DNA from 3 places in the Streptomyces sp. NPDC046900 genome. Region 1 is predicted to be linked to each of the others. Evidence: riboswitches for the same ligand, from Rfam matches in the RefSeq annotation. Region 1 holds a riboswitch; each other region holds the start of a gene.

Region 1 (2,195 bases):
ACGCCCGTACCGGACGGGCGCCTTCCGGAACCGCCGCAAAATTCGCGTAAACAACCGGATCGACGTATTCCGACCCGGGACGACCACGACCGGCAGTCCTGACGTGGGGGGGGTTACGTCAGGACTGCCGGAGCCGGGGAGGGAGGGCCGCGGAGGGCCCGCCCGAACCGTCAGGGGTTGAGACCCCTGCTCTGCAGCCATGCCATCGGGTCGATCGCGTCGCCGCCGCCCGGGTGGACCTCCAGGTGCAGGTGCGGCCCGGTCACGTTGCCCGTCGCGCCCACGCGGCCGATGACATCGCCCGTGGCGACCTTCTGGCCCGCGCTGACGTTGATCGACGACTGGTGGCAGAACCACAGCTGCGTGCCGTCGTCGAGGGTCAGGATCGTGCGGTAGCCGTACGATCCGGCCCAGCCGGCCTCCGTGATGGTGCCGCTGTGGATCGCCTTGATGAGCGTGCCCGTGGGAGCGGCGAAGTCGAGGCCCGTGTGGTACCCGGAGGACCACATGGCGCCGGCGTCACCGAAGCGGGAGGTGAGGGTGTAGGAGGAGGTCGGCAGCGTGAACTGCTTGGCCAGTTCCGCCAGCCGTTCCGCCTCGGCCTTCTTCTTGGCCTCTTCCGCGGCCTTCTGCTTGTCCGCGGCGGCCTTCGCAGCCGCGTCCTCCTGCGCCTTCTTGGCCGCGGCGGCGGCCTTCTGCGCGGCGGCGTCCTCGGCGGCCCGGGCGGCCTCGACGGCGACCCGGTCCTGTTGGGCCTCGGCCTGCTGGATGATCCGGGTGCGCAGCGCCTCACCCGCGTCCTTGGTGCCCGCGGCGGCGTCGGCGGTGGAGACACCCGCGGTGCTCAGAGGAGTGGCGGAGCCCTTGGGGGCGGCGGTGTCCTGGCCGATGAGGGCCTTGGCCGATTCGGTGACCGAGGAGAGGTCCGGCATGGATATGGACACCGGCGGTTTGCCGGTCTGCGCGGTGGCCATGCCGCCCGCGCCGACGGCGGCCATCACACCGACGCCCAGAACGGTGGAGCTGCGTGCGAGTCCTCCTCCGCGCTGCTTGCCGACGCGGTGCCGGCCGCGGACCGGACGGAGGGACTCCTCAGTGGGGTTCCACTCCTCCCAGGAGCCCTCCTCGGCGCCGGGTGCGAACCCGAACGTCTGAGTGGCGTTGGGAGCGGACGAGGTGCTCTGGGCAGGCGGGTTGGACGCCACGTGGGCGCACTCCTTTCCTTCCGTCTCGCCTACCGGGTTAGCTGACGGGTTCGGAGAGGAAGGTCTCCTACGCGCGTATACCGGCCGCGCTTCCGCGGCGGTATCCGCCCGATTCACCCCAAGTTGATGGTTCCCCGGTTCCCTTGCGGGATTCGGCATGCGCACGGAGCCGCCTCTTGTGACGGCTGGGACGACCGCGCTGCGTTATCGAACGTTAATAGACGCGGAGCCCGGATTCCAAGCTGTTGAACAGATCCTTGACGTACTTGGCCAGGACTTTCATGCCATGACCGACCCAAAACGGGCGAGTTGACCACGCCTCATGCGCCTCACAAGTGTTGACGGTGTATCAGTTGTTATGCGCAGGGGCACCGCTCGACCACCGAGCGTCACCCGTCAAGGGCGCTCGGGCCGGCGCACGGCCAGCAGGGCCATGTCGTCGGTGGCGCGGCAGCCGGTGTGGCGGGCGACCTCCTCGGTGGCCGCGGCCAGCAGTGCGCCGGGGCCGGGGAAGACGCGGCCGGCGAGCCGGGCGGCGGGATCGTAGAACTCGCCGTGCGCGTCCCGTGCCTCCGAGACGCCGTCGGTGTAGAGCAGCAGCGTCGCCCCGGGTGGGAACTCCCACTCCTCACTGCGGTCGGGCCAGACCCCGAGGTCTCCCATGCCGAGCGGCAGCGCCGGCTCACGGGCCTCCAGTACCCGCACCGTGCCGTCCGGGAGCAGAAGGAGGGGCGCGGGGTGGCCGCGGTTGACGATCCGGACGACCCCGCCGCCGTGCGGGATCTCGGCGAGGACCGCGGTGGTGAACCCCTCGCACGCGTCGAGTCCGTCCCGCCGGGTGCCCTCGCGCGACAGCGCCCGCTCCAGACGCTGGGCGACCGCCTCCGGGGTCGACTCCTGCTCGGCGGCCTCCCTGAAGGCGCCGATGACCACGGCGACCGCGGCCACGGCTCCCATGCCCTTGCCCCGCACGTCGCCGACCACGAGCCG
Region 2 (2,195 bases), on a different contig from region 1:
CGCTCGACGAACCCCGCCCGGAGCGCCTGGTGGTGCGGGACGTGGCGAAGGGCGAGTGGCTCCTGGTCGTCGACCCGCGCCGGGACGGCACCCGCGTGTATCCCGACGGCCTCGAAGTGAGCGAGGACGCGCTGGAGGCGTACACCATCGAGGACTCGGGTCCGTTGACCGCCCGCATCCGCTGCGACTGGTCGGTCCGGCTGCACCGCCCGGAGTCGGGCTGGGACGCGAGGGTGGAGACGCACGCGGAGCTCACCTGCACCGAGACGGACTTCGTCACCTCTCACGAGGTCGTCTGCAAGGACGGCTATGAGGTGGTGTTCCACCGCACATGGGAGAAACGGATCCCCCGCGGAACGGGATAGAGGCGAGGCATCCGATCGCCACCCCAAGCCCTTATAGGGCAATATGCCCGATTAGCCGGAATGCCGGACGGGGGAGGTGTGCGCATCCGCCTGTCCGAATTGCCGTATTAGCCCCTTAGTTGCCGATCGGGTCTCACGCAAGGGCGAAGTGAATTGGGTCACGCACCCACCGGAGGGGGGCTTTCGGGCGGGTCACCCAATCACCCTTTGCATATGCCAAGTTGAGCATCTCTCGGCAAAGAGGATCACACCCCTTATTCCCCAATGTCAGGGTCAATCGGGCCGGAGCATGACTTCCAGGCTTGTTCCCGACATGTGCTCTCGCATACCTTCCCTTCGACCCGAGCGGGCCGCCGAATCCTGCCGCCGCTCGAGAAGCCATCGACCCACCACGGCAGGAGCGGGGGACCCAGGTAAGTCGCCGAGCCGGACAGCGTGCCGGAACGGCTTGGGGTGAAGCCGTGCCTCGACACCGAGGACACGGCCGGGCACCTCCCCGCCCGAACCCGACAGCTCACCTCGCAGGCGCCGGAGAGGAATGCCACATGTCCGCTTTCGCCCTGCCCGCACGTCGCCAGGACCGCAACTCCAAGGCCACCCGCATCCGCCGCGCACTCACCGCCGCGGGGACCGGAGCCGTGGTTCTCGCCCTGCCGATCATGGGTGCGACCTGCGCCTCGGCCGCCACGCCGGCCGCTCCGACGAAGGCCGCCAGCGTGACGTCCCGCGCCGGTAGCCTCGACGGCTGGATCCGCCAGTCGCTCGCGATCATGGCCCAGAAGGGAATCCCCGGCTCGTACAACGGCATCTACCGCAACGTGATGCGCGAGTCCTCGGGCAACCCGAAGGCCATCAACCTCTGGGACTCCAACGCCCGCAAGGGCATCCCGTCCAAGGGGCTCCTCCAGATCATCGACCCGACCTTCCGGACGTACCACGTGTCGGGCACGCCCTTCGACCCCTACGACCCGGTCGCGAACATCACGGCCGCGTGCAACTACGCCGCCCACCGGTACGGCTCGATCGACAACGTCAACAGCGCCTACTGAGGTCCGCGGGCCGCCAACCCCTGACCGGCAGCCGCCTGCCGGGGGATGGCGGCCGGGAACAGTCGCTCGAGGACGACGGCGATGCCGTCGTCCTCGTTCGACGTGGTGATCTCGTCGGCGACCGCCTTGAGTTCCGGGTGGGCGTTGGCCATGGCGACGCCGTGCGCCGCCCAGTCGAACATGGGGATGTCGTTGGGCATGTCCCCGAACGCGATGGTCCCCGACGGGCTCAGGCCCAGGAAACCGGCGGCCAGCGCGAGCCCCGTCGCCTTGGTGACGCCGCACGGCTGGAGCTCGACGGTGCCGGGTCCCGACATGGTGACCGTCGCCAGAGAACCGACCACGCCACGGGCCACCGTCGCCAACTCGTCGTCGGACAGGGTGTGGTGGCGCAGCAGCACCTTGCTGATGGGCTCGCACCACAGGTCGTCGCGCCGCTCCACCCGCACCGCGGGCAGCGTGGGATGCGGCATTTGGTAGCCGGGCTCGATGAGCGTGAGCCCGTGCACTCCGTCCTGGTCCACGGCCGCGTACACCTGCCCCACCTCGGCCTCGATCTTGCCGAGCGCGGTTTCGGCCAACTCCCGGTCCAGGGTGACGGAGAAAAGCAGCCGCTGAGCGCCGGCGTCGTACACCTGCGCGCCCTGTCCGCACACCGCAAGCCCCCTGCCGCCGAGGTCGTCGAGCAGCGGTCGCACCCTCGGCGCCGGGCGGCCCGTCACCACCAGGTGCTGTGCACCGGCCGCGGTGGCCCGTTCCAGCGCGGCCCTTGACCGGTCGG
Region 3 (2,195 bases), on a different contig from region 1:
GCCAGGCTCCGGCTCTCCTTGTCGCGGCAGGGGTGACCGGTTCAGCGATCGTGATTCCACTGCTGGGCGCCACCGGTGCGAGCGCGGCCTCCGGTACCACCTGGGACCGGGTCGCGGAGTGCGCGAGCGGAGGCTCCTGGAGCGCGGACACCGGCAACGGCCGCTACGGCGGGCTCCAGTTGACGCAGCAGGACTGGGACGAGTACGGCGGCCTCGACTACGCCCCCAGGGCCGACCAGGCGAGCCGCTCCCAGCAGATCGCCGTCGCCGAGAGGATCCTCGACGACCAGGGCGTCTCCGCCTGGTCCGCCTGCGGTCTGGTCGCCGGCCTGAGTGAGGACTCGGCCTCCGCGCACGTCGACACCGGCCTCGCGGGCGAATCCTCCGACGGCGGCTCCTCCTCCGGCTACGGCATGGACTCCGGACTGTCCGAGTCGTCCGGATCGACCACTTCGGGGCACTCATCGCCTTCTTCGTCCGCCTCCTCCTCTTCGTCACCTTCCTCCGGAGGGAGTGAGGAGTCCTTCAAGGGTGCTTCCCGATCGGCGGGGTCTCAGGGTGACGGCGACGCGTCCACTGAACCGACGAAGAGCGACGAGTCGGACAAGTCCGGGCAGAGCGACACCTCTTCGAGGGCCGGTCGTCATCGCGGGAGCAGCGCCGACGAGAGTGCGGCGGGTGACCGTGCGGGCGACTCGGCCGCCCGGCATGCTTCGCGCGGCTCCAGCGCCGGGCGCGACGCCGCCGACGACTCGTACACCGTCCGGCCCGGGGACAATCTGACGGCCATCGCCGACTCTCTTGACCTGAAGGGCGGATGGGCCACGTTGTACGACGCGAACAAGAAGACGGTCGGCGCCGACCCGGACCTCATTCTCCCCGGTCAGAACCTTGAGATCGGTACCGAGCCCGACGCCGGGCAGCAGTGAACTGCCTTGCCGTTCCAGGGGACTTCATGCCCTGGTTCGTGGCGAATGTCTGGTTTGGCGAGAGTGAGATATGAGTCTCATAAGCCCTGATCGTCTTTGAAATTCCGCGGATCGACTGCTTACGGTCGTGTCCGCTCGCCACAGCGGGCCCCCACGGTCGCAACGCCGAATCCTGCCAGCGGCCGTGTGGGAACAGTCGACGCGTCAAGCGCCGTAGGCAGGAGCGGGGGACCCAAGGTAAGCGCCGCGCCCGGACATTGACCGGGACGGCTCGGGGTGAAGCCGCGCACCACGTCGTGCGCGGCCGGGCAACTCAACCGGCCCGAACCCGACAGCTCACCTCGCAGGCGTCGGTGAGGGGATCGAACCATGCTGTGTTCCGGCAAGGGCAAGCACCGCCGCCCGTCCAAGGCCACTCGCGCCGTCACGCTCGCCGGTGTCACCGGCGCCGCCATAGCCGCTCCGCTGCTCGCGGCCGGCAACGCCTCGGCCGCCACCTCGGCCGAGTGGGACGCCGTCGCCCAGTGCGAGTCCGGCGGCAACTGGGCCATCAACACCGGCAACGGTTTCTACGGTGGCCTGCAGTTCACGAACTCCACCTGGGCCGCCTACGGTGGCACCGCCTACGCCGCGCGTGCGGACCTGGCCGGCAAGGCTCAGCAGATCGCCGTCGCCGAGAAGGTCCTCGCAGGCCAGGGCAAGGGCGCCTGGCCGGTGTGCGGCAAGGGCCTGTCGAGCGCCCCCTACAACGGCGCCGCGGCCTCCACGAACAAGTCCGCGAAGAGCACCCCGACCACTCGCTCGACCGGCGAGCAGACGGCCAACCGCTCCGCGCAGCGCCCGGCTCCCCAGAAGACGGTCACCACCCCGACCGGCCAGAAGGTCAAGAAGGGCGACGGCGAGTACAAGGTCGTCAAGGGTGACAGCCTCAGCTTGATCGCCGCGAAGCACCACGTCCAGGGCGGCTGGAAGAAGCTGTTCCAGCTGAACAAGGACATCGTCAAGGACGCCGACCTCATCTACCCGGGTCAGCAGCTGCACCTGAAGTGACAGCTGCCGGGCAGCCGGCTCACAGGGTCCCCCCAGACGTGACCTCCATCGTGGGGGTCACGTGAGATCCACCCCCGTCCCCACGGGCTCCCCGCTCCGGTGCGTGTTCCCCCGTACGCACCGGAGCGGGGCCTTTTTGCCTGCGCGCCGTGCGATTTTCACCGGGCTTTCCTCTCCTTCTTTGTTCCGAGTAGGAACAATGTGTACCGTCACCCT

What was found. A riboswitch is a leader RNA that binds a small molecule or an ion and turns the genes downstream of it on or off. The one in region 1 is predicted to bind cyclic di-AMP.
Region 2: linked by a shared signal. The riboswitch ahead of ABZ904_RS16870 (transglycosylase SLT domain-containing protein) and the one ahead of ABZ904_RS25370 (M23 family metallopeptidase) in region 1 are both predicted to bind cyclic di-AMP.
Region 3: linked by a shared signal. The riboswitch ahead of ABZ904_RS26800 (transglycosylase family protein) and the one ahead of ABZ904_RS25370 (M23 family metallopeptidase) in region 1 are both predicted to bind cyclic di-AMP.

Annotation. Positions count from the first base shown of each region.
Region 1 is NZ_JBEYXD010000028.1:20,092-22,286, forward strand. Features, by position in the region: gene ABZ904_RS25370 (M23 family metallopeptidase) at 171-1,205, opposite strand; cyclic di-AMP (ydaO/yuaA leader) riboswitch at 1,217-1,373, opposite strand; gene ABZ904_RS25375 (PP2C family protein-serine/threonine phosphatase) at 1,602-2,195, opposite strand, start outside.
Region 2 is NZ_JBEYXD010000014.1:110,750-112,944, reverse strand. Features, by position in the region: partial or broken gene ABZ904_RS16875 (CocE/NonD family hydrolase) at 1-365, shown strand, start outside; cyclic di-AMP (ydaO/yuaA leader) riboswitch at 738-906, shown strand; gene ABZ904_RS16870 (transglycosylase SLT domain-containing protein) at 911-1,414, shown strand; gene ABZ904_RS16865 (HAD family hydrolase) at 1,408-2,195, opposite strand, start outside.
Region 3 is NZ_JBEYXD010000031.1:5,740-7,934, reverse strand. Features, by position in the region: gene ABZ904_RS26805 (transglycosylase family protein) at 1-929, shown strand, start outside; cyclic di-AMP (ydaO/yuaA leader) riboswitch at 1,129-1,294, shown strand; gene ABZ904_RS26800 (transglycosylase family protein) at 1,299-1,979, shown strand.